2 regions of the Rhizobium sp. 3T7 genome follow, and region 1 is predicted to be linked to the other one. Evidence: riboswitches for the same ligand, from Rfam matches in the RefSeq annotation. Region 1 holds a riboswitch; the other holds the start of a gene.
The links. A riboswitch is a leader RNA that binds a small molecule or an ion and turns the genes downstream of it on or off. The one in region 1 is predicted to bind S-adenosylmethionine.
Positions count from the first base shown of each region.

Region 2: it holds a riboswitch for S-adenosylmethionine, as region 1 does, so the genes downstream of both, metA (homoserine O-acetyltransferase MetA) here and K9B32_RS02840 (O-succinylhomoserine sulfhydrylase) in region 1, are expected to answer to the same signal.

Region 1 is NZ_JAIQXS010000002.1:15,098-30,107, forward strand. It holds gene K9B32_RS02830 (Hsp33 family molecular chaperone) at 1-888, shown strand, start outside; gene apaG (Co2+/Mg2+ efflux protein ApaG) at 889-1,281, opposite strand; gene K9B32_RS02840 (O-succinylhomoserine sulfhydrylase) at 1,483-2,667, opposite strand; SAM riboswitch at 2,713-2,791, opposite strand; gene K9B32_RS02845 (2'-deoxycytidine 5'-triphosphate deaminase) at 2,864-3,958, shown strand; gene K9B32_RS02850 (glycosyltransferase) at 3,977-6,148, opposite strand; gene K9B32_RS02855 (hypothetical protein) at 6,133-7,440, opposite strand; gene K9B32_RS02860 (HlyD family secretion protein) at 7,478-8,863, opposite strand; tRNA gene K9B32_RS02865 (tRNA-Gly) at 9,126-9,199, shown strand; gene K9B32_RS02870 (hypothetical protein) at 9,233-9,709, opposite strand; gene K9B32_RS02875 (hypothetical protein) at 9,739-10,080, opposite strand; gene K9B32_RS02880 (putative nucleotide-diphospho-sugar transferase) at 10,508-11,299, shown strand; gene K9B32_RS02885 (CsbD family protein) at 11,435-11,641, shown strand; gene K9B32_RS02890 (glycosyltransferase family 2 protein) at 11,685-12,710, opposite strand; gene K9B32_RS02895 (glycosyltransferase family 2 protein) at 12,729-13,547, opposite strand; gene K9B32_RS02900 (hypothetical protein) at 13,855-14,040, shown strand; gene K9B32_RS02905 (methyl-accepting chemotaxis protein) at 14,178-15,010, opposite strand, start outside.
Region 2 is NZ_JAIQXS010000006.1:191,287-206,296, forward strand. It holds gene K9B32_RS11635 (MDR family MFS transporter) at 1-896, opposite strand, end outside; gene K9B32_RS11640 (MarR family winged helix-turn-helix transcriptional regulator) at 1,016-1,546, shown strand; gene K9B32_RS11645 (thiamine diphosphokinase) at 1,595-2,245, shown strand; gene K9B32_RS11650 (ABC-F family ATP-binding cassette domain-containing protein) at 2,249-4,075, shown strand; gene K9B32_RS11655 (DUF5666 domain-containing protein) at 4,217-4,834, shown strand; gene K9B32_RS11660 (ABC transporter ATP-binding protein/permease) at 4,839-6,665, opposite strand; SAM riboswitch at 6,816-6,893, shown strand; gene metA (homoserine O-acetyltransferase MetA) at 6,929-7,852, shown strand; gene K9B32_RS11670 (aldose epimerase family protein) at 7,991-9,013, shown strand; gene K9B32_RS11675 (GntR family transcriptional regulator) at 9,127-9,900, shown strand; gene K9B32_RS11680 (SIS domain-containing protein) at 9,897-10,928, shown strand; gene nagA (N-acetylglucosamine-6-phosphate deacetylase) at 10,928-12,079, shown strand; gene K9B32_RS11690 (SIS domain-containing protein) at 12,094-12,822, shown strand; gene K9B32_RS11695 (hypothetical protein) at 12,965-13,111, shown strand; gene K9B32_RS11700 (hypothetical protein) at 13,201-13,353, shown strand; gene K9B32_RS11705 (beta-ketoacyl-ACP reductase) at 13,350-14,075, opposite strand; gene K9B32_RS11710 (acetyl-CoA C-acetyltransferase) at 14,145-15,010, opposite strand, start outside.

The DNA of each region.
Region 1 (15,010 bases):
GGGCCGATGCTGGACGCGATCCTTGAGCGTCATCGTTATCCCGCGCCTGTCGCGAGGCTTCTTGCCGAAGTCGTCGTGCTGACGGTGCTGCTCGGCACGTCGCTGAAATTTGACGGCAAGTTCACGGTGCAGACCAAAGGCGACGGCCCGGTGGACCTGCTCGTTTGCGATTTCTCGACGCCCGAGAACGTGCGTGCTTATGCGCGTTTCGACCAGGGCCTCCTCGACAAGGCCATCGCCACCGGGCAGATCGAGCCTGAACAGCTGCTCGGCAAGGGCATGCTGGCGTTTACGATTGACCAGGGCAAATTCACCCAGCCCTATCAGGGAATCGTTGCGCTCGACGGGGCCACCCTCGAGGAGATTGCCGGCACCTATTTTCGCCAATCGGAACAGATCCCGACGCGGGTGCGTCTTGCCGCTGCCGAGCTCTTCGACCGCGACGAAGCGGGCAAGCCGCGTCACCGCTGGCGGGCAGGGGGTCTCGTCGCCCAATTCCTGCCGGAAGCGCCGGAGCGCATGCGCCAGCCGGATCTTCACGGCGGCGACGGCGACACGGCCGGCGGTTCCCACAAGGAAGACGATGCCTGGATGGAAGCCCGCTCGCTCGTTGACACGATCGATGCCGACGAGTTGACGGATCCGCAGGTCGGCACCGAGAGGCTGCTGTACCGGCTGTTCCACGAGCGCGGCGTTCGCGTCTACGAACCGCGTGAGGTCTTCGATCGCTGCAGCTGTTCGCGCGAGAAGATCAAGGGCGTGCTGAAGGGCTTCTCTGCCGAAGAAATCGATGCCAGCCAGGAAGACGGCGCGATTTCGGTCACCTGCGAGTTCTGCTCGACGACCTATCGCTTCGAAGTGGAAGAGGTGGCGCTGGCTGCTGAGTGATCAGTTCAGGACTCTGAGCAGCCCTGGCGAATCCAGCGAGAAGGCGGGTATTGCGACATCGAAAAGCTCGCCTTCGTCGGTTTCCATCTGGTAGTGGCCGAACATCAGCCCTGATGGCGTATCCAGCGGGCAGCCCGAGGAATACTCGTAGGTATCGCCCGGCGCAAGCCGCGGCTGTTCGCCGACAACGCCGGCGCCCGTCACCTCATCGACGATTCCGTTCTGGTCGGTGATGTTCCAGTAGCGGTTCACTAACCGTACGGTCCTGTCGGAATTGTTGCTGATGACGATCTTGTAGCCCCAGACATAACGATCGTCCTCCGGATCGGATTGCTCCTCCAGATAAAAGGGTTCGACGACGACTTCAATGTCTCGTGTAAGGGCGCGGTACATGCCTACACCATAGTCAACATACGTTACCGGTATCTTATACGCCGGTCGATCCGTCAATAAACCGATAGGCGATCACCGCCCTAATGCCTGTAATAGCTAGAGGTTTCGCGCGCTAAGCCCAATTTTAGCCCATTTCGCGTGTGGCAGAAGCGCGTATGGCAGTCGGCCGGATCGGAGGGTGACCCGGCCGATATGGGCCGATCAGGCCTTCACTTTGGCGAGCGCCTGGGCGAAATCCTCGATCAGATCGTCCGTGTCCTCGATGCCGGCGGAGAGACGAACGGTGCCGCCAGAGATGCCGAGCTCGGCGCGTGCCTCGTCGGTCAGGTTCTTGTGCGTCGTCGTCGCCGGGTGCGTGATCAGGCTCTTGGCGTCGCCCAGATTGTTGGAGATCTTGACGATATCAAGCGCGTTCTGAAGCGCGAAGGCTGCTTCCTTGCCACCCTTCAGTTCGATGGCGACGAGCGTCGAGCCGCCCTTCATCTGCTTGGCGACTATGTCGGCCTGCGGATGATCCTTACGGCCGGGATAGATGACCTTGGCGACCTTGGGCTGATCGGCCAGGAAGTCGGCGATCTTCGATGCATTTTCGGTCTGCTGCTTGACGCGTAGCGGCAACGTCTCCAGCCCCTTCAGCAGCGTCCAGGCTGTGAACGGCGACATCGCCGGGCCGGTGTGACGGTAGTAGTCCTGTAGGTTCTCGTTGATCCATTCCCGGTCGGAGAGGATCACGCCGCCGAGGCTGCGGCCCTGGCCGTCGATGTGCTTGGTGGCCGAATAGACAACGATATGGGCGCCGAGCTCCAGCGGCTTCTGGAAGATCGGAGTGGCGAAGACGTTATCGACGACGACCTTGGCGCCGATCTGGTTGGCGAGCTTCGCGACGCCGGCGATATCGATCACCTCGAGCGTCGGGTTGGTCGGGCTTTCCAGGAAGAACACCTTGGTGTTCGGGCGGACCGCCTTTTCCCAGTTCTCCAGATAGCGGCCGTCGACCAGCGTACACTCGACACCGTATTTCGGCGCCAGCGTCTCGACGACCCAGCGGCACGAGCCGAAGAGCGCGCGGGCGGCAACGATGTGGTCACCGGCCTTCACCTGGCAAAGGATTGCGGCGGTAACGGCTGCCATGCCGGATGCCGTAGCGCGGGCTTCTTCGGCGCCTTCGAGTGCGCACATGCGCTTCTCGAACATGTCGTTTGTCGGGCTGCCGTAACGGGCGTAGATATAGCCTTCTGTCTCGCCCTTGAAGCGTGCTTCTGCCGCTTCCGCGCTTTCATAGACGAAGCCTTGCGTGAGGTAGATTGCTTCGGAGGTCTCGCCATATTGCGAACGCAGCGAACCGTCGTGGACGAGTTGGGTTGCCGGGCGCCAGGTTTTGCTCATGAATCACCACTTTCAAACAACAAAAAAACCGGCCGCGAAAGCAGACCGGTTTTGCACCCGGTCCTTTTAGCCACTTGTTTAACGTGGCTGCAAGCCGACCGGCCAAATCACCACGGGATAAAGCTGCAATACTGCCGTTCTGTGCTTGCGTCAATTCCTTGAGTTTGGTTTTGTCTGCGACAAATATGGATGGGGCATGATGGCTCGCGTAACAGGAATTTTGGCAGATCGTGCGATTGCCGCGCTCTTTGAGGCTGGGCGCCTCAGCTCCGAGCGCGATTTGGATCACGACCAGATCCAGCCGGCAAGCCTTGACCTAAGGCTCGGCGCCAAGGCGTTTCGCGTTCGCGCGAGCTTCATGCCAGGCCCATCCCATCTCGTGTCCGACAAGCTCGATCGTCTGAGCCTTCACGTCGTCGACCTCTCCGAAGGTGCCGTGCTGGAAACCGGCTGCGTCTATATCGTTCCCTTGATGGAGCGCCTCGACCTGCCGGCCGATATGTCGGCCTCGGCCAATCCGAAGAGCTCGACGGGACGACTGGATATCTTCACGCGCGTCATCACTGACTACGCCCAGGAGTTCGACAAGATTCCGACCGGCTATTCTGGTCCCCTCTATCTCGAAATCAGCCCACGCACCTTCCCGATCGTCGTGCGTCGCGGCTCGCGGCTGTCGCAGATCCGATTCCGTGTCGGTCATTCCTTGCTTGGTGAGCCCGAATTGCTGGCGCTGCACGATGCTGAAACGCTGGTTGCCAGCAAGCAGCCGAATGTATCGGGTGGCGGGATTGCCCTGTCGATCGACCTTGCCGGCGACAAGGACGGCCTGATCGGCTACCGCGGCAAGCACCACACCGCCGTCGTCGATGTCGACAAGAAAGCACAACACGACATCTATGACTTCTGGGAGCCGCTCTATAGCCGTGGCCGCAACGAACTGATCCTTGATCCGGACGAGTTTTACATCCTGGTCTCCCGCGAAGCCATCCATGTGCCACCGCATTATGCGGCCGAGATGACTCCTTTCGATCCCCTGGTCGGCGAATTCCGCGTGCACTATGCGGGCTTCTTCGACCCCGGCTTCGGCCATGCGCCTGCCGGCGGCCGCGGCAGCCGCGCCGTGCTCGAGGTCCGCAGCCACGAGGTCCCCTTCATCCTCGAGGACGGCCAGATCGTTGGCCGCCTGGTCTACGAACACATGCAGGAACACCCAGAAAGCCTTTACGGCTCCGGCCTCGGCTCCAATTATCAAGCCCAGGGCCTGAAGCTCTCGAAGCACTTCCGCATCTGAGCGTCCTGGCGTTCGCTATTATTCGGCCAGGGGTGGGGCAACGTTCCTGTTGCCGATTTGCAAGAGCGGTGTCCGACGGGTGATGAAGGGCGGCGGCCTGTAGGATCGTCTTGAGCCCTGCTGAGTTCGGGCCGTGACCGTGTGCTGTTCCAGATCGCCGACAAGGATCGATGGGCGCGCGAACATACGCTTCCAGAGTCCTCTTCCGGCCGCGAGCGGATACGCACGCCTTGGCATGACTTCCGGCATTTCACTGAAGATCCGCTGTACCATCTTCTGGCGAACCTCCTCCGGAGTTTTCTTGATTTCCCAGGCATCCCGCCGGTCCCTGATACCGACGATGGACACTGACACGCCTGATCGAGCCCTGTCCATCGCGGCCACCTGGCCGGCAACATCGAAGTCTGCGAACGGCGTAAAGATCAAAATATCGCCCAATCGCATTTCGGCGAAGGCGGCCTCATCCTGCAGGGTTATCCTTGCCTTGTGGATCGATATTGTATCGAGGGTGCAAGCCGAGGATTTGCCGCGGCTGGCGACATGCCCCTGGCGATCCAGGGGAAACTGGATGTCGTCCAGCGCCTCTCTTGGAAGCTCGATGCAGACGAGCAGTGACACGAAGGCGTAAACCATCACGACCATGCCCCATGCCACGCTGAAGCCGTCGAGGTCATTATAGGTTCCAAGCAGCGGTCCATTCAGCATCCCGACAAAGGTCAGGACGATGACGCAAAGGAATGTCCCGGCAATCGGGTAAATGATTTCGACGCGCCCGCGGTCCTCACCCTTGGCCGTCACTTTGAAGGGGCGACCGAATGGATGAAGAAGCGCATGGAAGAGGGCGATGGTGATCGGCACGGCTGACACCATTTGCGACACTTCGGTAAAGAGCGGCAGGCTGCGTCCGCCCGAGACCCAGGCATGGAACGCCCACATGCCGGCGACCATCGGCAGCGCGTAGAGGAAGAAGGCCTCGGGCTCCATGCGGATGGCCGGCAGGCCAAGGAAGTAGTAGAGCAGCGGTGCTGCCATCAGCAGCAGGATGAATGGGCGGCAGAACCAGAAGAGCAGGCCGTGGAAGTAGTGCATCCTCTGAATGAAGGTAAAGCCCTTGCCGAGGAAGGGACCATCGCGAAGAAGCGCTACCTGGATGGTGCCAAGGCACCAACGGCAGCGCTGCGTAATGTAGCCGGAGAGGCTTTCGGCCGATAGGCCGACGCTCAGGCGCTCGTTCAGCCAGCGTGTCTTCAGTCCCTTCTGAAGCAGGCGATAGGTCAGGTGGATATCCTCGGTTACCGTCTCCTGTGGCATGCCACCGATCATCGCCAAGGCGTCCCGACGCACGACGCACGACGTCCCGACACAGAAAGCGGTCCCCCAGCCATCCTTCGACGGCTGCATGACATCGAAGAAGATACGTTGGTCATCGACCCAAGCTTTCGAGGCCAAAAGGTTATGCTGGACAGGGTCGGCGTTGTAATAAAACTGCGGTGTCTGAATAAGGCCGATGTCCGTATTGACGAACTGGCCCACCGTACGGTTCAGAATCGCACGCTGCGGCGCGAAATCCGCATCGAGAATCAGAATAAAGGGGGCGTTGGTCTCCTTCGCCGTTTGTCGTATGGCGTTGTTGATATTGCCGCCCTTGGCGCCGGCATTGTCCTCGCGCATGAGATAGCGGACACCGACCTCGGCGCAGTAGTCCTCCAGCCAATCTCGCTGTCCATCGTCCAGCACCCAGACCGTGAAATTGCTGTAGTCGATCGCCTTGGCCGCAAGAATTGTTCGCTCCAGAATCGATAGCTCTTCGTTGTAGGTGCAGATGAAAATGTCCACGGCAGGCTGTCTGGCAAGTCTTGCCAGCAATGCCTCGCTGGCGTCGGCCGCGCCGCGATGGTCGGTTCGTCGAAAGAAGAAGACGATCGACAAGACCGTGTAGAAGATCACGACAAGCTCGAACGACAAGTAGATTCTTGGCCAAATCGCGTAGGCGCTCCATTCGAAGTCCGGCAAGGTTTTCGTGAGGCGAAAATATAGGTAGTTCGACAACATCACGATGAGGATCGAACCGAAGATAATCCGGTCGGCACCGCGGCGACTGTCGAGAAGCCAGCTGCATCCCAGTATCAGCGCAATTGCCAACGCCGCGAACAGCATCGAATCTGACAGCGTGACTACTTCTGGGGACATGGGGACTCCCTGCCATTGGATGTCTGGCCCGCGCTGCCGACAAAGGGGTTGAGATCGAGCGCGGCAAGGATGGCCCAGCTCGTGGCGCCGATATGCGGCAAACGGTAATACTTGAAGTCGCCTGGCGTCGAGTTCGGCCCTACCTGAAGGCCGGTCGACAGCTGTTCGTTGACTGTCGCGTAGATCAGATTGCCTGGCGTAAGCTGAGCTTCCATCGTCTTGAACAATGGCTCGGCCTTTGCCGGTTGACCGGTAAGGCGAAGCACGAGTGCGGCCTGTGCCGTTCCTTCGAGCCAGATCCCGTCGCGGTCGCTATTGAAATCGAAGCCGCCTTCTACGCCGTGGTGGACTTCTGTCCACTCGATCACGCGGCCGGCTTTGGCCTTGAAATCGGGAACGGCAATCAGCGGCCAAAGCTCTGCGTCGAGCCCCGACGTAGCGATATTCGGAGCGTTGCTGTCCGGTGCGCTGCCAATAAAGAAGCGCCCTTCGCCTTCATTCCACATAGCCTTCAGAAACTGCAGGGCGCTGTCGCCACGATGTTGCCAGTCACCACCACTGTCGAGGCTGGCAAGCCAACTGTCCGCTGCATAGATGTCCAGGTTATGCTCGGTCGATTTCCACGTGATGCGCTCGGGCGCTGGCTCGTGACCGAAGTAGCCGCCGAAGTAGCCGACGTTGCGGGGATCTGCCGTGCTTCGATGAATCCAGTCCATGATCTTACGGGCGGCATCGAGATAGGCCGGCTGGTCTGTTTCCTCAAAGGCCATCAGCAGCGCCAGCGCGCTCCACGCCGTGCTGCCCGTCGCCGAGCCCACCTGGTAGCCGTCCTCGATCCAGGAATTGCTGGTCGCATTCCAGTAACCCGGCAGCAGCATCCCTTCCTTGCCTGGGATGACCGGTCCCGACCGATATGCGTTGCGAAGGCGTCCGTCGTGGTAGTTACGGTCGGTTTCCAGCGCGACCACAAGCGCGTCGGCAACCCGGCGCGCCTCCTTCTTTCGCTGGCAGCCGTAGAGGGCCATCAAGGCGACCGCATTGTCGTAGGTAAAGCCCGTATTTTCGAGCGCCGGGTGTAGCGCGGAGCCGCCGTTCGCGGGCTCGAAGCTACGAAAGATGAAAGGCTGTTCCGGCTCACCGCTCATTTGTGCGGCCATGCCGTCACAAAGCGAGCAAGCCAACTGCCTGCGTTGTTCATCATCAGCCTCTGCGGAAGAGGCGAAGAGCGCAGTGCCAACAAGTGCGAACGCAAGCACCGGCAAGTTTGGTATCGACCACTTCGCACGCTTCATTCCTGCCTCGCATACAACGGTTGAGATCGGCGTGGTGTTATGGGGCTGCGGTCTGGGCGCTCGCAGCGCGTGGACGGACGGTCTTGTCGAATAGCGTCGAGGCGGAGAGGATATTGCTGCGGGAAAAGATCGTATTGACGGCTAACCTTGAATACCGGGCCACCCGCGAGACCATCGTCTCTCCGAGCGAAACGATGACGTCTTCGCCGACGTGGCATCCGAAGAATTTGTCATTGCTACGCTGCGCCGTCGTCGCCTCGTCGGCTGCCGGCTCATCCATCTTGACCAGTACGTAGACTTCGTGGCCTTCGGCTTCCGGGAATTTTGCAAAATACCGATTCTCGGGACCCGAATTGAAGTATCGAACGATCTTGTAGATGTGGGCGCTTCGCTTGACCCCCAGGCTGCGGAAATTGACCACCGCCGGCATGCCGATCTCAAGCGAGGTTACGTCACGGCTCCGATAGACGGCGGCAGCAAAAGCGTCATTGCAATCGAGCGATTTGGCGACCGGCTGTCCCTGCATGACGAAATCACCGAAGGACGCGTCCACGCTGACGATTTGGCCGTGGCGCTCGGCCACGACGTCTGCGGCGCCGGTCTTGCCGAGGCGCCCCTCTTCGCGTCCAATGAGGTTTTCGACCTGCAGCTTGCGCTCCGCCATCTGATTGATTTCTATGGTGTCTTCGGCGATATCGCCGGAAAGCTTCGACCGCTGCATCTCAAGCGTCAGAAGGTTGGCGGCAACGGTACCCCCGGTATAGATATCGCGGCTGACAAGCGATCGGACGATCTCGTTGCGGCGCAGTTCGCCTCTCGCTGCGTCGAGTTCATATTGGGCCGCATTCCGCTTCTGGCGCTGCGGCTCGATACTCGCTTCCGAGACGAGGCCCTTTTTCAGGAGCACCAGTTGCCGCTGCAGCAGAGCGTCCTGTTCGCTGAGGCGTGCCTCGTAGGTCTGGACTGTGGATTTTGAATTGTCGATCACCGCGGCTAGCTCACTAAGCACGCCGTCCTTCACGCTGGTGATCTGGGCTTTGACCTTCTCCAATTGCTCATTGCGCTCGGCAACAACGCTCGTCGTATTGTTGAGCTTCTCCGCCAAGTCGAGCTTCTCGAGCCGAAGCCCCGTCAACGACGTTTGGTCCTGATTGGGATTGGAAACCGTTGCCATCACGTCGCCGAGATTGACGACTTGCCCGACTTGCAGCGAAATCTTGTCTACCCTGCCGTAGATTGGCGAGGCAATCATTTGTACGGGAGCGTTGACGACTGCGCGCGTCGAGACGATGAAAAACTGATTAGGGATCATCGCCATCGCGATGATGAAAACCAGCATAAACGCGAACGAGTAGCCGAGGGTTCGAGATACTATAAGTATCCTGTGATCGCGTTGATCAATGCCTGTAGTTGCGTCCTTCATTTTCTTCAGTCCTGACATCGTCATGATTCAGATGAATTGAAGGGCGTTTCCAAAGTAACTTTTGTTTTGTATGTATTGGCGCTTATAACATTCATGTTATTTGCGGTAAACGGTATTTTATTATGAAAAAGAAGTATTGATTGGTAGCTTCGGATGCGCTCCGCGAACCGCACGGGGCTGCAAATATCTGAGATGCTTGTTGCGATCATTGGTGTTTGGCCGCTTGACAGCGGCGATCATCTGTAGAAAGTCTCGCTTTAGTGCGGGTGTAGCTCAATGGTAGAGCAGCAGCTTCCCAAGCTGAATACGAGGGTTCGATTCCCTTCACCCGCTCCAAGTCACGAGACTCGTACCACCACCGCCGATTGATCAGGTTCCGGCGGGATGACTGTACATCTGCGCGACGATTTTCAGTCCTTTCTCATACTTGCCTGGGTCCGATCCAATCTTCTCGGCCTGCGCGAGATTGTCCTTGAGATCGGCGACCTTGACCGGACGGGCGAGCGCGTTTCTCAGGGCCCGCATGACGAACTCGTCATCACCTTCCTCGGGTCGTCTGGTCAGTGCGTCGATAGCCTCGATGACTGCCGAACTGAAACCTTCGTCCCGCAAGCGATCCAGAGTCCAACCAGGTCCTTTTTCGATAACGTCATGCAGGAACGCGACAACGCGCTCCTCTTCACCCTCGACAGCATCCGCTACTCGTTTGCAATGTAGGAAATACGGCCCGCCGGCTTTGTCGGTCTGTTCCGCGTGCGCCTTGAACGCGATCTTCACCGCATGCAGGAGGACTGCGGCCGGCTGATCGTCGTGTTCATTGATCCATTCTCGTTGGCCCGCGGTCATGCCTTCTTTCCTCCGAGCTAGCCGGAGCGTCATTTTTCTGACCGCTCTAGCAGAATTCGCGCCTCTTCGAAACGGCGCTTCCGGTCGCCGTCGGCCTCGTTCGGCGAATAGCACGTGCTCGATACGCAGAACCTCACGAGGTGATGCGGCTTGTCGGTCTTGTCGAACTCGCATTCGAATGTGTCGGCCATGTCGGCGGGCGCAGTACCTTGTCGAGTGGAATAGGTCATCCTCACGCCCGGCGGCTTCAGTTCCGGAAAGGATTGAACGGTTCCGACGGCAAGCTTGTCCATCATGAAAAAGCCCTTGGCGACTGATCGACAGGCTGCTTCAAGATCCGTCGACTGCGCGAATGCGGCGGCAGGAAACATGAGAATCAAGGATAGAACTAGGCCGTTTCGCAAGTGCGTCGCCTCTGCCTGTTGATCGGGGAGGCCGGCAGATCGGACTCCTCCGCGCAATTAACGGTCGGAACATCCGAGAGTTCCTGTCGTTCCATTGTTTAGGACCAAAGTCCTTGTATCCTCGGACTGAGGTCCTAGAACGGAACAGTCCATCTTCGTGGTCGAATGGGGGGCAAGGTTGCCGCGGGGTCACCCAGCCCTTCACTGGAGGGAGAGCTGGCAGGTGCCGCCTGGTTGATTGCTCCAGGAAAAGGCACTGCGTGGCAAAGGCGTCACATGGCCCTCACAATGGTTGGGGTTCTTTTGATCAAGAAAATTTGCCTTGCGAGCATCGCGCGATCAAGGTAGCCGGGCGTTTGCAGGCCCTCCTCCGAGTTTAATGGATCCCCACAAAATGAGTTCCAATTTAGTTTATCGATTCATCGATTTATTTAGCGCGTCCAAATCCAAGTATCGTGATCATATTGTACCGTTCCCGAACGATTCGCAGATCATAATATCCCCGGCCACGCATGGGGAGATTGTTGGCTTCTATACGTCAAATTCGTTCTACGAGCATGAGGCCGCACGGATGGTAGCATCCGCCCAACGGCTTGGGTTGCCCGTTCACACAACTGCCGTGGACAGCACCGGCAGTTGGGTCCGCAACGCAGCGCTGAAGCCCACCTTTCTCCTCGAGGCGCGTAGGAACCATCGCGGCCCATTGCTTTATGTAGACGTGGATGCAGTGTTTCACCGAGATCCTTGGCCGGCTTTGGCGACCTACAACTGCGATCTAGCGGTCTATCGAGAAGCGGACCGGTTGATTTCAGCGACCATCCTGCTGCATGACACTGCGGCGACGCTGCGCCTGTTGGAAGTGTGGAAAGAACGGTGCGACCAGGATCCCGACATATGGGATCAAGTTGTCCTCCAAGAAATTCTTGATGACGATCGCGCAAGCGACAGCCCGCAATATCAGGTCGGCGAGCTTCCCTCTTCGTTTTGTTGGATCTTCGACCGGCTTTCAAACGCAACGGCCGATGCTGTTTATATCGAGCAACTGCAGGCAAGCCGGCAGGCCACGGCCCACGAGAAGAGGGGCCGCAACAAGAGGCTCGAGCGGCGCAAGGAACGCATTGCAACGATCGAAACGATCCTTGCGCCTTTGATGGATGCAAAAACCAACGAACGGCCGAAGCTATAGCGCAGATCCTCGCTACATAAAGCGAGTGGCTCGGGGAGGAGCGTCGTTCCGTTCATCGTAGCGCATGCGTCACTGTGGAACACTCCGATGCCTCGGCCGTTTAGTCTCCAGTCCAACGCACAAGGAGGCGACCCCATGGATTGGAACCGTGTCGAAGGAAACTGGAAACAGATGAAAGGCAAGATCAAGGAGCAGTGGGGCAAACTCACCGACGATGACCTTGATCAGATTGCCGGGAAGCGCGATCAGTTGGAGGGCAAAATCCAGGAGCGCTACGGCATCGCGCGCGATCGCGCGCGGCGCGATATCGACGATTGGTACGGCCATCAAACCTGGCATTGATGAGAGCAAGCCCGGAGAAACAGCTCCTCCGGGCTTCACACAGCTAGCGTCCCTGTGGAAAGTCGATCTTCGTCATGAAGCCGTGGTCGATCAGTTGCTGTGGCCCTTCATAGCGAATTGACTGATCGTAGCCGAAATCTATTTCCCCTTCGCGATGAAGCACATCCATCATCTTCTGGTAGTGTTCGGAAGAGTTGTAGTGCTGTTTTCCCTCAGCCGCCTCGGTGATCTTTGTCTTGTAATTGGTGAAGAACTTGAAATGCAAAATAACGCCCCAGACAGACGGGAAGTTGCGCCCATAAGGTAACGGCTGGTGGAGGCTGCTTCCGAAGAGGCATGTTCGGTCCCAGAAGATCAAGGGATACTTGATAAGTTCGTTGCCCTCTCCGAACTTCCGCCCCCGCGGCCCGCCTCTGACACTGACGCCTCGCTTTTTGAGCGTTGAAACATAACTGTCGCCATCGAAGTAGCGCGAGAAGTGCCACGGCTTGTCGATGGACGTAGACTTCGCGCCGAGTTCGCTCAGCTTGGGATACATATCCAACATCGGCGCCGCCATCCGCTTGAGCTTTTGCGCTTCCAGCATGCGGATAAGGGCTGGTAATGGTTGGTTGAAACAATCGTCGTAGATGAGGAATTCATCGGAATCGACGTTCACGTACCACCGATCAAGGCCATACTTGGAGAACAGGCCTTCCCTCCAATTTCGGCCCCGCCGTGCTTCGCCAAATCTTACGGGCGAGGTCCAAACATCAACGTCCGGCTCATTCAAGAGAGCCTCCCTTGTACCGTCGGTCGATACGTCATCCACGCAGATGAACCGCGTCACCCCAAGTTGGCGATAGTGCTGAATGAATGCGTTGAGAAGAACGACATCGTTATGCGTGACGAAAATAAGAGGCACATCTGCTGACGTGAGCGACTTGACCTCGCGAACCGGCTGGATGGTCACATCAGCTCGATTGCGTCTCTCGCGGCGAGTTACCCGAAATGTGTCATAGTCCGTCCGGAGACGATCGAGGAAGGAGCGCGCAAGATCCGGCGCGCCGGAGGGAAATGGGTAGTTCATGAGAGAGACACAGGACTCCTAGAATATCCAAAGCAGCCTATAGCGCGTTTTCCGGCGTGCATCGTTCCAGCACATCCTGAAAAACTTCGCTTTCGTCAAAAGACCCGCCGGTGGCAGTTTGTCGACCAGGCGGTAGCAGCCAAGGGTGTATGTCAGTCGTTGGGAAAGCCTATCACGAAACCCCTTCGCCCCATACTTTTCCTCGGAACCCGATCCTTCCCTGAAGTCCAGGGTGGGGCCAGGGACATAGGCGACCAGATCGCGAACCACGAATTCCGACAGGACATAGGAGGCGAAGCCCCAAGGATTGCCTAGTTCGTACCAACGCGCCATCAATATATCGACTGACCGCGATCTGAACATGCCGTAGATCCACTCGGACGGAAATGTCAGGTTGCGTGGTATGCGACCTTTTGCATACGACTCCTGAAAGTTGAATATGTTGGCTGCTGGATTCTTCAGTTTGAAGCCTTTGGCGTTGAAGCTCTTTGTCGAGCAGGCGGCGAGCAACTTTGCGTTATCGGTATCGAGCGCCTCGACCAGCATTCCCAGGAAATCCCGAGAGGAAAGATCGTCGGCGGCCCGAAGGCAAAAATACTCTGCGGCTTCAGCGCCGAGCTTCACGGCCTTGGCGAAATTGGCCTCGGCACTCAGATGGGTTGCGTTTGATATGACGGAAAAGCGCGCATCTTCCTCGCAGAAGCGCTGCGCCACATGTAATGTCTCATCCGTCGAGCAATTGTTGAGGATAATGGCGCGGAAATCACCGAAGTCCTGATCCGCAACGGACTGCAAACTCTCCCGCAGGGTCGCAGCACCGTTGTAGACTGGAAACATCACCATAACTCTAGCATGCATCGGCATAACACCATGACAAAAGGGCCGATGCCGCGAGGCACCGGTTCCTGGGCCTTAAACTGCCGCTGATTTACCCCCTTGCCACGGAAATGCAACGACCCACGTGGGCAGCCTGCTTGTTTGCCTGGAGCACCCAGGAGAGATGTCCCTAAGAGGTAGGCTCGAAGGAAATTGCGGTAGTTGACAATTTTCTAATAAACATAGTTAATTTTTAACTATTCTCCGATATCACGGGAACGCAGACGACCCCTTGGTTGTTGTCGGCATGATCAGGAGGAGTGGCAGCATGCTTTTGAAGATTTTCACGGCAAAGCGCGAAATCCGGGACAATGGCGATACCGGCACCTATGCGGATGGCTACCATGCGCCGGAAGTGGCCCTTGCGTCGGCGCGCGATGACGATCGTGCATCCTATGAGCGCGATTATGGTCGCGGCCGCAAGGTAGAACAGATCCCGCTCGGGTTTGCCTGAGTTCTTTTTTTGAATGGCCGCTCGGCGCGCGTTTGCGCGCCCTGGAGTGAAGCCATGGCTTACTGCTTGAAGTCAGAAGTGATAATTGAAGAAGGGTGGCAATGAGCCGCCCTTCTGTTTTCATCTTTCTGGTTGGATCAAAATTCCGTCCAGTCGGGGTCGTCGCTCGCGCCGGAAGGCGCACTGCCAGTGCCGAAGGCGCTTGCAAGCTTCTGCCCAAGTGCCCGGGCTGGCGAGTTGGAGGCGCGTGTGACACCCGGAGTGGCGATGCGGACCGGCGCCTTTCTGGCTGCGATCGGCGGCGCGGCAGGGCGCGGCGCTGAATGGATCGGCAGCGGCGCCGCGGCAACGGTCGCGCTGAAGCCGCCGGTGCCGGTGAGCTTGAACTGGTCGAGCAGATTGTTCAGCGTCGCCGCTTCCGCCGCGAGTTTGTGGCTCGCAGCCGTGCTTTCCTCCACCATGGCCGCATTCTTCTGCGTTCCCTGGTCCATCGTGTTCACGGCCGTGTTGATCTCATGCAAGCCGGTCGATTGCTCGCGAGCCGCCTCCGCGATCGCGTCGACGTGCTGGGTGATCTCCTGGACTTCATGAACGATGGCATCGAGCGCCTTGCCGGTTTCGCCGACAAGCGACACGCCCGTCTGCACATGATCGCCCGACCTCGTGATCAGCGACTTGATCTCCCTGGCGGCGTTGGCCGAGCGCTGTGCGAGTTCGCGCACCTCCTGGGCAACGACGGCAAAGCCCTTGCCGGCTTCACCGGCGCGGGCCGCCTCGACCCCGGCGTTAAGTGCGAGAAGGTTCGTCTGGAAGGCGATGTCGTCGATGACGCCGATGATGTTGCCGATCTCCGCGGAGGACTGCTCGATCTGCTGCATGGCGTTGACTGCCTTGCGCACGACCTGACCGGACTTTTCGGCACCTGCGCGCGTGCGCGCCACAAGCCCGCGTGCTTCCTCGGCGCGTCTGG
Region 2 (15,010 bases), on a different contig from region 1:
TGCAGGAACAGCGCGAAATAATTGACCATGCCAATGCCGATCGCGCCGCTCATGATCGACATAAAAAGCAACAGGCTGAACGTTGAATTGCGGAACAGCGACAGCGGAACAATTGGCTCGGCGGCGCGACGCTCGACGAGAATCCATCCGATGACTGTAGCAACGCCGAGTGTCATGATGACAAGGTTCTGCGGGGCCACCAGCGAACCGAAAAGCTGAGCGCCATCGGCAGCCAGCACGATGCTTGCCGTCGTCAAGGCGAGCAGCAAGGCTCCGGCATAGTCGATCTTCGGACGGCGGTTCGGCTTCCGGTAAGGCAGCATGAGCACCAGACCGACAAGGACGACGAAGCCAATCGGAACGTTGACGAGGAAGATCGACCGCCAACCGAAGAGATCGCTCATCGCACCACCGAGGACAGGCCCGATCGCACCGGATGCCATCAGCACAAGGCTGGAATAGCTTTGGTACCGCGCACGTTCGCGGGGCTCGAACAGGTCGGCGTTGACGGCGAAGATCGATACCATGATGCCGCCTCCGCCAAGCCCCTGCAACACGCGGGCTGCAATCAGCGTGTTCATGGATATGGCCAGTCCGCAGACGGCGGAGCCGATGGTGAAAATCATGATCGCGGCCATCATCACATACTTGCGGCCGAAGAGATCACCGAGCTTGCCGTAAAGTGGCATCACCGCGCTCACGGCGAGCAGATAGGCCGAGCCGACCCAGCTGAACCGCTCGAGGTGGCCGAACTCACCGACGATTGTCGGCAGAGCCGTTGCGACGATCTGGTTGTCGAGTGTCGCCATGAACATGGCTGCCATTAGAAAAAGGAAGAGGATGAACCGCCGACGATGATCCGTCACAAGCGGCGCCGCGGCAATTTGAGTATCCATGAAGCGTCGTTCCAGATGATGCGTTGACTACGTTATGTGCTATTAGCATATAATTGTCAATGTCACGTTATTGACTTTGGCATATTCTCAATTGACATGGAACATGCTATATTTCCGGAATGAAAGAGAGCTTGATGAACCTGATCGACCCAGACGCTGCGACCGACGACCCAGGTATTCTGCGTATTGGCCAAAGCATGACCCGCATGCGCCTGATGACCGGGCGCCGACTGATCGGGCGGCTCGCCATCCAGAGTGTGGCGCCCGGCCTTGAGCTGTCGCACCTTGACGTACTGGATGCCGTGCGGCGCGCTCAAGAGGCCGGTGAAGTAACGGTCGGGACGATCGCCGAGATGATGCGGATCGATCCGTCGCGCGCAAGCCGCGTCGTCGCGGATATGGTCGGACGTAATATTCTGCGGCGAAAGGCATCCCAGACCGATGCGCGGCGGATCATCGTCGTGATGACGCCACTCGGACAGCGGCTGTTGTCGGAGATACGCGCGCAGAAGTTCGCATTCGTTTCCGAGGTGGTCAAAGACTGGAAACCGGAAGAGATCGAGGCATTCGGAGAACTGTTCGAAAAGTTCATTTCCGGCTACGAGGACATCTTTCAGGCGCGCATCAAGGATGTCCCTGACGAAGCCTGAGCAGCGGCCCTTTCCCTTCCCCCCTGCTTTGCGCTATGGGCAATGCGCATGAGCCAATCCACCTTCACCATTCTGCTTGGCGGCGAGTTGCAGATAACCGATCGCTTGCGTCACGCCATCTCGGGCAGCCGTTTCATTGCCGCCGACGGGGGAATGCGTCATGCGGCTGCGCTTGGCGTCGTTCCCGAGCTCTGGGTCGGTGATTTTGATTCGACGCCCGCTGACCTCGAGGGTGCTTTTCCTGATGTGCCCAAGCAACCCTATCCCGCTACAAAGGCTTCCACCGATGGCGAAATTGCGGTCTCGGAAGCGATCGCGCGTGGGGCGAAACGTCTTGTCCTTGCAGGCGCCCTTGCGGGCGAGCGCTCCGATCATGCCATTCAGCACCTGCTCTATGCTGTCAACCTTGCAGAACAGGGCTATGACGTACTTCTGACGTCAGGCAGCGAGGAGGCCGTGCCACTGATTGCCGGCGCAACCGAGCTGGACCTGCCGCCTGACAGCCTCTTTTCGGTTCCCGGTTTCAGCGAACTGCGCGGCCTGACAATCGAAAACGCGCGCTACCCGCTCGCCGATTTCCATTTGCCCTTCGGCTCGTCGCGTACCATTTCCAATGTCGCGAACGGCAAGGTGCGCCTTTCGCTCGAGAGCGGCCGCGCCATTGTGCTCGCCCGCCCCTATGATCTTTCCGGAGTCTGATCTTTGGCGCCTCCCATTTTGAAACTCGATGACATCTTTCTCAGCTTCGGTGGCACACCATTGCTTGCCGGCGCGGCCCTGCAGGTGGAGCCCGGAGACAAGATCTGTCTCGTCGGTCGCAACGGCTCTGGGAAGTCGACACTGCTGAAAATCGCCGCCGGCCTCGTCGAAGCGCAGTCGGGTGAGGTCTTCCGTCACCCGTCCTCGACTGTCCGCTATCTGGAACAGGCCCCTGATTTCGCGGGCTTCAGTACCGTGCAGGCCTATGCCGAGGCTGGACTTGGTCCTGGTGACGACCACTACCGCGTGACTTATCTCCTCTCGCATCTCGGGCTGACCGGCGAGGAAGACCCAAAAAACCTCTCAGGCGGCGAAGCGCGCCGCGCCGCGCTTGCGCGTGTGCTTGCACCGGAGCCCGATATCCTGCTCCTCGACGAGCCGACCAACCATCTCGATCTGCCGACCATCGAGTGGCTGGAAGGAGAACTGCAAAAGAGCCGCAGTGCGCTCGTCCTGATTTCCCACGACCGGCGCTTCCTCGAGAAGGTCTCGACCGCGACCGTCTGGCTGGACCGCGGCACCTCGCGCCGGCTCGACAGGGGCTTTGCGCATTTCGAAGCCTGGCGCGACCAGGTGCTGGAAGCAGAAGAGCTCGAACAGCATAAGCTCGGCAAGGCAATCGAGCGCGAAGAACACTGGCTGCGTTACGGCGTCACTGCACGACGCAAGCGCAACATGCGCCGCCTCGGCGACCTGCAAACCATGCGTTCGCAGTATCGCGGCCACAAGGGCCCGCAGGGCACCGTGCAGGCAACAGTTTCCGACGCGCAAGAATCCGGCAAGCTCGTCATCGAAGCCGACAAGATCACGAAGACTTTCGGCGATCGGCCGATCGTCGCTCCCTTCTCCATTCGCGTGCATCGCGGTGATTGCATCGGCCTCGTCGGCCCGAACGGTGCCGGCAAGACGACGCTCCTGAAGATGTTGACCGGACAGCTCGCACCGGACAGCGGCACGATCAAGCTCGGAACCAATCTGGAAATCGCGACGCTGGATCAGAAGCGCGAAGACCTCAATCCGGACGAAACGCTCGCCCATTACCTGACGGATGGCCGCGGTGAGAACTTGCTCGTCAACGGTGAACAGAGGCACGTGACGGGCTACATGAAGGAGTTCCTGTTCCAGCCTGAACAGGCACGCACGCCGATCAGGAACCTTTCTGGCGGCGAGCGCGCGCGGCTCATGCTGGCCCGCATTATGTCGCGTCCGGCAAACCTGTTGATCCTCGACGAACCGACCAACGATCTCGATATAGAGACACTGGATCTGCTGCAGGAAATCGTTGCGGGCTTCCCCGGCACCGTCATCCTCGTCAGCCACGACCGCGACTTCCTCGACCGCACTGTGACCTCGACGATTGCGCCGGCCGTCCCGGATGCGCCTGACGGGCGCTGGATCGAATATGCGGGCGGCTATTCGGATATGCTTGCGCAGCGAAAGGGTGCCGTCGAAGAGCGAAGGAAGGCCGAAAAGGCGGCGGAACGATCGAAGCAGCAGGATGCAGCAGCTTCCGCCGAGACGGCGAAAGGAAAGGGCAAGCTTTCCTACAAGCAGAAGTTCGCGCTCGAAAATCTCCCGAAGGAAATGGCCAAGGCCGAAACCGAGATCGCCAAACGCGAGGAGCGGATGGCTGACCCCGGCTTGTTCACCAAGGACCCCACCACATTCAACCGTCTGGCGGCCGAGATGGAGAAGCTCCGGGACAGTCTGACGAAGATGGAAGAGGAATGGCTGGAGCTTGAGATGCTGCGGGAGGAATTGGAGAGTTGAGGCACCCCTCGGGCCCGCTCAATCCGACCTGTCTGTGCCGCGCGAACTGGCTTTCACGTTTCATTGATTCGTCAGCGTTCGACCGGCAGGACTAAGCTGCGCCCGTATCCGCAGCTTGCACGACGGCAAGGAAAGCAGACTATGCCACACAATCTTAAAGCATCTACCGCGCTCGTCTGGGCCGCGGGTTTCCTCGTTATTGCGTCGCACGGCGCGCTTGCCCAGGAAGCGCAACGCGTGCGTGGCGCGATTGAAAGCCTGAGTGGCAACACGTTGGTGGTCAAAACACGCGAAGGCGCCGAGCAAACGGTGACACTGAAGCCGGACTGGAAGGTTCGCGGCATCAAGAAAGCCTCCGTCGAAGACATCAAGCCGGGCGATTTCGTTGGCGTAGCATCGCTGCCGAAAGCTGATGGCGGCGACGGCGCTCTTGAAGTGCTGATCTTTCCGGCCGCCATGAAGGGAACCGGAGAAGGCAGTCGCCCTTGGGACCTGAAGCCAAACAGCACGATGACCAACGCGACCGTCGCGAAGGCCGTGAAGGCGGTCGATGGCCACACGATCACGCTCACCTATCAGGGCAAGGAAAAGACGATATCCATCGCCGACGACACACCGATTGTCACCTTCGCCCCTGCCGGAAAGTCAGACCTTGTTGCAGGAGCGCGCGTGATCGTGATGGGTGAAAGAGCACCTGATGGCGCAGTGTCCGCCGCTAACGTCACGGTCGGCACGAACGGGGTCGTCCCGCCGATGTAGGCGATCAGAGTGCTGGTGCGGGCGCGTTCGGCGCTTTTGCCACTGCCTTCACTTCAGGCTTCGCATGCAGAGCTTCGAGATGCAGTATGCGCGGCTTGAAGGTCTCAACATAGACGTCTGACCGACCGATGTAGATCATCGCCGCGCCGGGCATGGAGGCAAGGACCTCCATCATCGTGGACTGCCATTCCGGCTCCATGCCTTCCAACACTTCGTCAAACACGATCCACTTCGGTCGTACGAGAAGCAGGCGAGCAAAACCGATCGCACGCTGCTCGTCGGAATCAAGCAGCTTGTCCCACCGCGCCCGGGTATCAAGGCGGGAAACCAGATTGTGGAGTCCTGCCTTTTCCAGTGCCGCCACGACATCGCCGTTCTGATAGGTGTCCGCAGGCTCGGGAAACGCCAGCGCTTCACGAAGTGAACCACCCGGGATGTAAGCCGATTGCGGGACGAAAAGCATGTCGTCCGTGGGCGGCAAGCCGATCTTGCCGCCACCACACGGCCAAAGTTCGGAGAGTGCAAGAAAAAGCAGCTTACGGTTCACGTTGTGATCGCCGTTGATCATGACCTTTTCACCGGCCTTGATCGTCACCGCACTCTCGTGCATGCGGAAGCCGCCGCACTGGTCGATCTCTTCGCCAATCTTGGAAGCGATCCGCACGTGCTCCAGCGTTAGTGTTCCGGGCGGGCTGCGCTCGTAGCTGATCGTGCCTCTGAGATTGATCTCGTCGCTCATAGTGGTGAGCGCTTGACGAAAATCGGTGACACGCATCAGCGTGGCGCGCCATTCGGCAATGGGACCGAAGTTCGCGACATACCAGCGAAGGGCCGTGTTGACCTGGTTGAAAGCACCGACCGACACCATCAGCTGGCCAAACGTCAGTCCACCGGAGAAGTAGGCGGGCGCAGCGACGATGATCGGGATGACCACGACAAGCCAGCCGTAGCCGGCCGATACCCAGGTGAGGTTGACGTTGGCCATCGCCACCCGCTTGATGACGGCAAGCACCGCGCTGATATCGGTATTGATGCGCTGCTGCTCATTCTCCTCGCCGCGTGCCACCGTAATCGCCGGCATGTTCTCGTTGGCATGCATCAGCGCAAAGCGAAGTTCCGCCTCCTTCGAGAAGCGATCCGCGTTCAGCTTCACAAGCTTGCGGCCCACCAGCTGGCTGAGAATGGATGCGGATGCCGCATAGAAGATTGCGGCCCAGACCATATAGCCCGGAATGGAAAAGGAACGGGTACCGAAATGGAAGACAAAGCCGCTGGAGAGGTCCCACAGCACGCCGATGAAACTGATGAGCAGGATCGTCGCCTGCACCAGCCCGATCATCAGAGTCGTCGTGCTTTCCGCCAAGTTGCGTGCATCCTCGTGCAAGCGCTGGTCGGGATTGACGCCGATGAGACCGCTGGCCGAAAGCCGAAGCGCACGCTTGCGCTGGAGCCATTGATTGACGAGATCGCGCGTCAACCCTTCGCGCATATAGAGCGCGGTCATTTGGTTTAGCCATGCCTGTACAACGTTGAGCAGCAGCAGCATGCCTGCGATCAGCGCAAAGACCTTCAGCTGACGGAAGAAACCAGGCAGATCGCGCCGCGCGATGCTGTCATAAAAGGGCGCGTTCCACTGGTTGAGGATGACGGTCGCATAGGCAGTGGCGAGAATGATGGCAATCAGCGCGGTCGCGATCACCAACACTCTTCCCCGCACGGGCGAATGCCAGAAGGCCGAGAACATGACCCTCAGGCGATAGCCCAGGCTCAGATCGTATCCTACTCTGTCCTGCCCTTGAATGCTTGGCCTGCCTTCGAGGTCATCTGCCATTACGCGTCCCTAGTCATCATTCTACTTCAATAAACATGGTGTTTCGCTGTGTCCACCAACAGATTCTAGCAGTCATTAACGCGGCAGTGACTTCATATCGACCCCACCCTTCGTTTGAGCAATTGATTCGCGGGTCGAGTGACGCTATTTAAGACACTCCGTGGTGATTTGGCCGGCCGGCTTGCAGCCACGTTAAAAAAGTTGCTAAAGGGCCGCGTGCGGACCGATAGCGATGTATTCGTTGTTTTGATCGAGTGACCGCAATGCCCATCAAGATCCCCGATACCTTGCCTGCGTTTGAAACCCTGGTTCAGGAAGGCGTGCGCGTGATGACCGAGACGGTGGCTATCCGTCAGGACATCCGGCCGCTGCAGATTGGGCTGCTCAACCTCATGCCGAACAAGATCAAGACGGAATTGCAGATGGCCCGCCTCGTCGGCGCGTCTCCGCTGCAGGTGGAGCTTTCGCTCATCCGCGTGGGCAACCACAAAGCAAAGAACACCTCGGAAGACCATCTTCTCGCCTTCTACCAAACGTGGGAAGAGGTGAAGCACAGGAAATTCGACGGCTTCATCATTACCGGCGCGCCGATCGAAACGCTGCCTTATGAGGACGTGAACTATTGGGGCGAAATGCAGCAGATTTTCGACTGGACGGAAACCAACGTCCATTCGTCTATGAATGTCTGCTGGGGCGCGATGGCTGCAATCTATCACTTCCACGGCGTTCCCAAGTACGAACTGAAGGAGAAGGCCTTCGGTGTCTACCGGCACCGGAACCTGAAGCCGTCATCGGTCTACCTCAATGGCTTCTCCGACAATTTCGAGGTACCGGTCTCGCGTTGGACCGAAGTCCGCCGCAGCGATATCGAGAAGTCGGACAACCTGGAAATCCTGATGGAGTCCAGCGAAATGGGCGTCTGCCTCGTACACGAGCGGAAGGGCAAGCGGCTCTACATGTTTAATCACGTGGAGTATGATTCGACGTCGCTTTCTGATGAGTATTTCCGCGACGTGAACGCTGGCGTGCCGATCAAGATGCCGCACAACTACTTCCCGCACAACGATCCCTCACTGGCGCCGCAGAACCGCTGGCGCAGCCATGCGCACCTGCTCTTCGGCAATTGGATCAACGAACTCTACCAAACGACACCTTACGACCTCAACGAGATCGGCAAGGCCGCGTAACGCCGGCTAGCGTTGCTCAAACGGAGGCGCAGTGCACCGATCAGGCGGCCGTTCTTTTTTAAAGCACACCGGTTGCGGTTTGCCGCAAATGGGGGCAGGTTCCCTGCCTCAATCAAAGGCACATCTGGACGGGTCGTCATGACGCAAATGTTGAAGCGGGAAATTTTTGGGCAGACTAAGTCGGGCGAAACTGTCTATCGCGTCGAGATCAAGGGTGGCGGGCTGACGGCCAAGATCATCAGCTGGGGCGCCGTAATACAGGACCTCCGCCTTGACGGCCACGATGCGCCGCTCATGCTTGGCTTCGATGATTTCGACAGCTATCCTGCCCATTCCTCCTACTTTGGCGCAACTCCCGGACGTTGTGCAAACCGTATCGGCGGCGGCAAATTCACGCTGGATGGCAAGCCTTATCAGCTTGATCTCAATGAGAACGGCGTGACTCACCTTCATGGCGGGAATGACAATATTGCCAAGCGGAACTGGACGATCGTCGAGCACGATGTCGACCGTGTCGTGCTGAAGATTGTCGACCCTGACGGGCGCGGCGGCTATCCCGGCAACTGCGCCATCCAGGCAACCTACTGGGTGCACGGCGACGGCGAACTCTCCGTAACCTACGAGTCGACCAGCGACCAGCCGACGATCGCCAACGTTTGCCAGCACGCCTATTTCAACCTAGATGGCCGCGATGACGCGCTTGGCCACGACATCATGATCGCAGCCGACAGCTACCTCGTCACGAATGAACGGCAGATCCCGACCGGCGAGGCTCGGCCCGTTGCGGGAACCGCCTTCGACTTCCGTCAGATGTCACCGATGAAGCGGTTCGAGGGTAGCGAACAGGCCCTCTACGATCACAATTTCTGCCTTTCCAACGAACGCACAGCAAAGCGCTCCGTCGCGCTTGCCCGAAGCCTGAATTCGGGCGTTTCGCTGGAAGTGCGCACGACGGAGCCTGGCGTGCAGTTCTATGCGGGCTTCAAGCTCAATGTGCCTGTCCCTGGCCTCGACGGGCGCAAGTACGGCCCGTTCGCCGGCTTCTGCCTGGAAACGCAAATCTGGCCGGATGCAATCAACCACGAGGGCTTTCCCGACGCGATCCTCCGCCCGGGCGAGGTACTGCGTCAGGAAACGGACTACATCTTCTCGAAGAGCTGACGCGAACAGATCGCTCCAACCGACAAACCCTCGCAGGCTACCTGCGAGGGTTTTTTTGTTCCGAAGTCATTTTTGACTTGCGATTGGTTCTAGATAGGTTCTATCTCTATGGCATGGATAGAACCAGTCTGATCGCCGAACTGAACAGTCGAGGCCTGCGCGACAAGGCGCTCACAGGGCCGCTTTACAAGCGGTTGGCGCAGGCTCTGACGGGCCTGATCCAGGAGGGACTGCTGAGACCTGGAACCGCGCTTCCCGGCGAGCGGGATCTCGCCGAGGCATTGAAGGTCGGACGCGTTACAGTCCGCACAGCTTATCGCGACCTGATGAATGCAGGCACACTTGAATCCCGGCATGGAAGCGGCACCTTCGTTTCCAGCAAGGTCGAACGCATGGAACAGTCGCTATGGCGGCTTTCTTCCTTCTCCGCCGACATGCGCTCACGCGGTCGCGCGCCTGCGGCTCGGATCTTGTCTCGAACCGTCAATACGCCATCTCCTGATGAAGCCTTTTTGCTTGGCCTCGGGCTTGATGAACCTGTGCTGCGCCTGGATCGTCTGCGTCTTGCCGACGGTCTGCCGCTTGCGATCGAACGTGCTGTCGTGCCGATTAAGTTCATTGGAGAAAATGCCGGCGGAGAAGGATCTCTGTACGAGGCGCTCGCGGCGAGCGGCCACCGCCCCGTTCGAGCCCTCCAAAGGCTCACGGCTGTGACGCTCGATCCGTCGTCGGCGGCGGCGCTAGACGTGAAGGCGGGTGCGCCCGCCTTGCTGATCGAACGCGTCTCGCGCCTGGAAGACCAACGCGTCGTCGAATACACCCGCTCCCACTATCGTGGCGATGCATATGATTTTGTTGCAGAATTAAGAATCGGAGAAGACCTATGAGTGAAAGCCATTCGCTGATGTTGCAGGAAGCAGGCCAGTCGCCGGAGGTCATCGCAACGCTGCTTCAGAAAGAAAAGCCGGCCTTCGACGAAATTGCGAAACTGTTTGCATCAGGCGCTCCGACCGTGGTGACGACGGCAGCACGCGGGTCTTCCGACCATGCCGCGACCTTCTTCAAATACCTCTTCGAGATCACCTGCGGCGTGCCAGTCGCATCGGTCGGTCCGTCGATTGCGTCAGTCTATGGCGCGTCTCTACATCTGAAGGGCGGCGTCCACTTCACGGTGTCGCAATCCGGCGCAAGCCCCGACATCATTGCCTTGCAGGATGCCGCAAAACACGGTGGTGCGACGACGATTGCGGTCGTCAACGTCACCGATAGCCCGCTCGCCAAGCAGGCTGACATCGTTCTCGGCCTCAATGCAGGCCCGGAGAAGAGCGTAGCGGCGACCAAGTCCTTCATCGCCTCAGTCGCCGCGCTTTCCGGTGTCACGGCTGCCATCAGCGGCAAGCGCGATCTCCATGCATCCTTGGAAAAGCTACCGGAAGCCCTCCAGGCGACCAGTGGGATTGATACGAAGGCAGCGGAGGATGTACTTTTCGAGGCCAGTTCGCTCTATACGGCCGGTCGCGGCCCCGCTTTCGCCATTGCGCTCGAGGCAGCTTTGAAAGCCAAGGAGACGGCCGGCCTGCATGCAGAAGCCTTCTCGCTTGCCGAGCTGATGCATGGCCCGATGCGTCTTGTTCAGCCAGGTTTCCCGATCGTCGCCTTTACGCCTGATGATCCAGCATTCAGCAACAACGTCCAGGCGCTTGAGCGGCTGCGGAAGCTCGGCGCGACCACCGTGCCGTTCTCGACCCAGCCGGTCTCTGGCATCAATCTGCAGGTGCCGACGACGGGCAGCGGCCTGCTCGACCCGCTCGTTTCCCTGCTCGTCTACTACCGTCTGATAGAGTCGGTCACGCGCCGCAAGGGCTTCGACCCTGACAAGCCAGCCAACCTGCTCAAGGTCACGGAGACGATGTGATGGTTCGCAAAATCTTCTCCGGCGCGCGGATCTTCGACGGTCAGCGCTTCCACGACGACAAGGCGCTCATCGTCTCGGACGGGCGCGTCGAGAGCATTGCGTCGACAAGCGAACTGCCAGAGGGCGAGCATACGCGCTTTGAAGGTGGCGTGCTTTCGGCAGGCTTCATCGATGCGCAGGTGAATGGCGGTGGCGGCCGAATGCTCAACGACGAGCCATCGGCAGCCTCCATGTACATGATTGCCGATGGTCATCGACCCTACGGCACGACTGCATTGCTGCCGACGCTGATCACCGATACGGCGGACGCGACCGCCGCGGCGATCGAGGCGGCCAAGCAGACCGTCAAGACGAACCGCGGCGTAGCTGGCCTCCATCTTGAGGGCCCGCATTTGGCGCCGGCCCGCAAGGGAGCCCACCTTGCTGAACTCATGCGGCCAGTCGAGGATAAGGACGTTAAAGCGTTCATCGCGGCCAAGGAAGCGATCGGCACACTGCTGGTAACGATGGCGGCCGAACAGGTCACCGCAAAACAGGTACGCGAACTCAGTGAAGCCGGCATCACCGTTAGCATAGGCCATTCCGATTGCACCAGTGAGGCCGCGGAGGCATGCTTCGACGCTGGCGCGCGTGGCGTCACCCACCTCTTCAACGCCATGAGCCAGCTCGGCCATCGTTCACCTGGCCTCGTCGGCGCGGCCATCGATCATCCTTCGGTCTGGTGCGGCATCATCGCCGACGGCCATCATGTTGATCAGAAGGCGCTTCGGACCGCTCTTCGTGCAAAGCGGGGCGAGGGCAAGCTCTTTTTCGTCACCGACGCGATGTCGCTGGTTGGATCGGAGCAAGATTCCTTCACGCTGAATGGCCGGACCGTCCGACGCGAGAGAGGTGGCTTCTGTTCGAAGCTGGTCCTATCCGACGGCACACTTGCCGGTTCCGACGTCGATATGGCGTCGACCATCCGCTATGGCGTTACCTATCTGGAACTGCCGCTCGCAGAGGCGCTTCGCATGGCGACGCTCTACCCGGCGCGCTTCCTGCGCCTTGAAGACCACGGCCACCTTTCGCCGGGTGCCCGAGCCGATCTGGTGCATCTGACCGATGCTCTCGAGGTCACTCGGACCTTCATCAGCGGCGAAGCGGCCTAGAAATCGAGGACGTGATGACAGCGATCACCGATGCTTACTTCTCCAATCTGATTGGCCGACTCGAGACTTTGAAGACGGAGCTTGCCGAGCCCATGGCTTTGGCGGCCACTGCGATCCTAGAAGCCGCACGCAATGACAAGCGGGTCTATGTGTTCGGCACCGGACACTCGCATATGCTGGCCGAAGAAGTGCACTATCGGGCAGGTGGCCTCGCTTTCACCGTTCCGATTCTCGTTGGCTCCGCGATGCTGCACGAGGGCGCGGTAATCAGCTCCGTCTATGAGCGGACAGAAGGATTGGTGCGGCCGGTGCTGGAGCGCTATGGCATGCAGCCGGGCGATGTCATCATCATCGCGTCGAACTCCGGCGTGAATGCGGCGCCGATCGAAGCCGCCGATTATGGCCGCGAGATCGGTGCCAAAGTGATCGCGATCACATCCGTCTCCTATTCGAGTGCGGTTGCCAACGGCCGACGTCGCCTTGCGGACATCGCCGACGTCGTGTTGGACAACGGTCTTCCTCCCGGCGATGCGGTGATCGGGCTCCCAGGTACGGAGCTGAAAGTCGGTCCGGTTTCGACCGCTATCGGTGCAACCGTCCTCAACGCCATCTTCGCTGACGTCGCTTGGGAGCTGTCGAAAGGCGGCGACGCGCCGATTTATCTCAGTGCCAACATGCCTGGCGCTGCCGCGGTGAACCAACGGCTGGTGACGAAATATCGGCCGCGTAATCCCCATCTCTGAGCGCATGCGATGCCCGATTGTCAACGCCACGCTGACAGTCGGTCGCCAAAGTCCAATCTACCGGACCGTGAGGCTGAGGCGCATATTTCCTTCAAGAATAGCGGCGAGGCCATGTCCCGCCGGCTCGGAAAGGAACGGTCCCATGACCCAGATCATCTTGAATTCAGCGGTCGCCATCCTGATTGCGGCGGCCCTCCTAACGACGGCTACCGCCACTCTTCGCGGCGAAGACCGCGCAATGCAGAAAGTGCCGGTCAGGGCGAAAGCAAAGCGCCACCCAAAGGGCTGAAAGACAGCCAAATAATTCCTCAAATCGGCCCCAATATCGACACCGGGTTGAACGACCAATGCGTCATGGGGAATCCGGAGTGCAGGGCAATGACGAGAATTATCGGTGCAGCCGCAATACTGACCATCGCCATGGCGGCCTATGCGGCATACTTGAATCCATACGATACGCGCAGCCAGCAAGGCCGCTATTCGCAGCAGATCGAGAGCCACGATAACGGCCTTACGGCGTCCATCCGCTAAACGAACAACTGACCGCCATTGGCGCTTAGCGTCGATCCGGTGATGAAACCTGCGTCGTCGGAAACCAGGAAGACGACGCAGCGCGCAACCTCCTCCGGCTCACCGAGACGGCCAACCGGAATCTGCGGAATGATCCGCTCGTTCAGCACTTTCTCCGGCACGGCAAGCACCATTTCCGTACCGATATAGCCTGGGCAGATCGCGTTCACGGTAATGTTCTTGGCAGCACCTTCTTGCGCAAGTGCCTTGGTGAAGCCGAGGTCTCCGGCCTTGGCTGCCGAATAGTTCGCCTGCCCCATCTGGCCCTTTTGGCCGTTGATCGAGGAGATGTTGACGATCCGCCCGTAGCTCCTATCGCGCATGCCACCCCAGACCTGGTGCGTCATGTTGAAGAGGCCGGTGAGGTTGGTATTGACGACCTCGTGCCACTGCTGCGGCGTCATCTTGTGGAACATCGCGTCTCGCGTGATGCCAGCATTGTTGACAAGGACATCGATCGGACCCAGTTCGGACTCGACCTTCGCGATGCCCTCGCCGCATGATGCGTAGTCGGAAACATCCCATTTGAAGACGGGAATGCCTGTAGCGCCATGAAAGGCATTCGCCTTTTCGTCGTTGCCCGCGTAGTTGGCGGCAACCGTATAGCCTGCATTCTTCAGCGCGACGGAAATCGCGGCGCCAATGCCGCGGGTACCACCAGTGACAACAGCCACCCTGCTCATGTTCCGCTCCCTTGTTTGAAGGCCCCGCTATGCCTGCGGGGCTCAGGTTGTGGTTGGATTGCCTGCTATTCAAAGGGCTTCAAAGCACATAGCAACGCCCATGCCGCCACCGATGCACAGCGTCGCCAGCCCCTTCTTTGCGCCACGGCGCTTCATCTCGAAAAGGAGCGTGTTGAGCACCCGCGCGCCGGAGGCGCCGATAGGATGGCCGATCGCGATCGCACCACCGTTGACGTTGACAATCGAAGGATCCCAGCCGAGGTCCTTGTTGACGGCACAGGCCTGCGCGGCAAAGGCTTCGTTCGCTTCGACGAGATCGAGATCGCCGACGGACCAGCCGGCCTTCTCCAGCGCCTTGCGCGATGCCGGGATCGGGCCTGTTCCCATGACCTGCGGATCAACGCCCGCCGTCGCCCAGGAGACAATGCGGACGAGCGGCTGAATACCACGACGAGAGGCTTCAGCTTCGGTCATCAGCACGGCCGCGGCAGCGCCATCGTTCAAGCCGGAGGCATTCGCTGCGGTAACCGTGCCGTCCTTGTCGAAGGCAGGACGCAATTTGGCCATCGAGTCCAACGTCGCGCCGTGACGGATGTATTCGTCGGCATCGACCGTCACGTCGCCCTTTCGTGTCTGGATGACGAAGGGAATGATCTCATCGGCGAAACGTCCAGCCTTCTGCGCGGCTTCCGCCTTGTTCTGCGATGCGACCGCGAATCGGTCCTGCTCCTCGCGCGAGAGCTGCCACTGACGCGCAATGTTTTCGGCGGTGATGCCCATGTGGTAGCCATAGAAAGCGTCTGTCAGGCCGTCCTTGATCATGGTGTCGACCATTTTCATGTCGCCCATTTTGACGCCCCCGCGCAGATGTGCAGCGTGCGGCGCCATCGACATCGACTCCTGACCGCCCGCGACGATGATCTTTGCGTCACCGA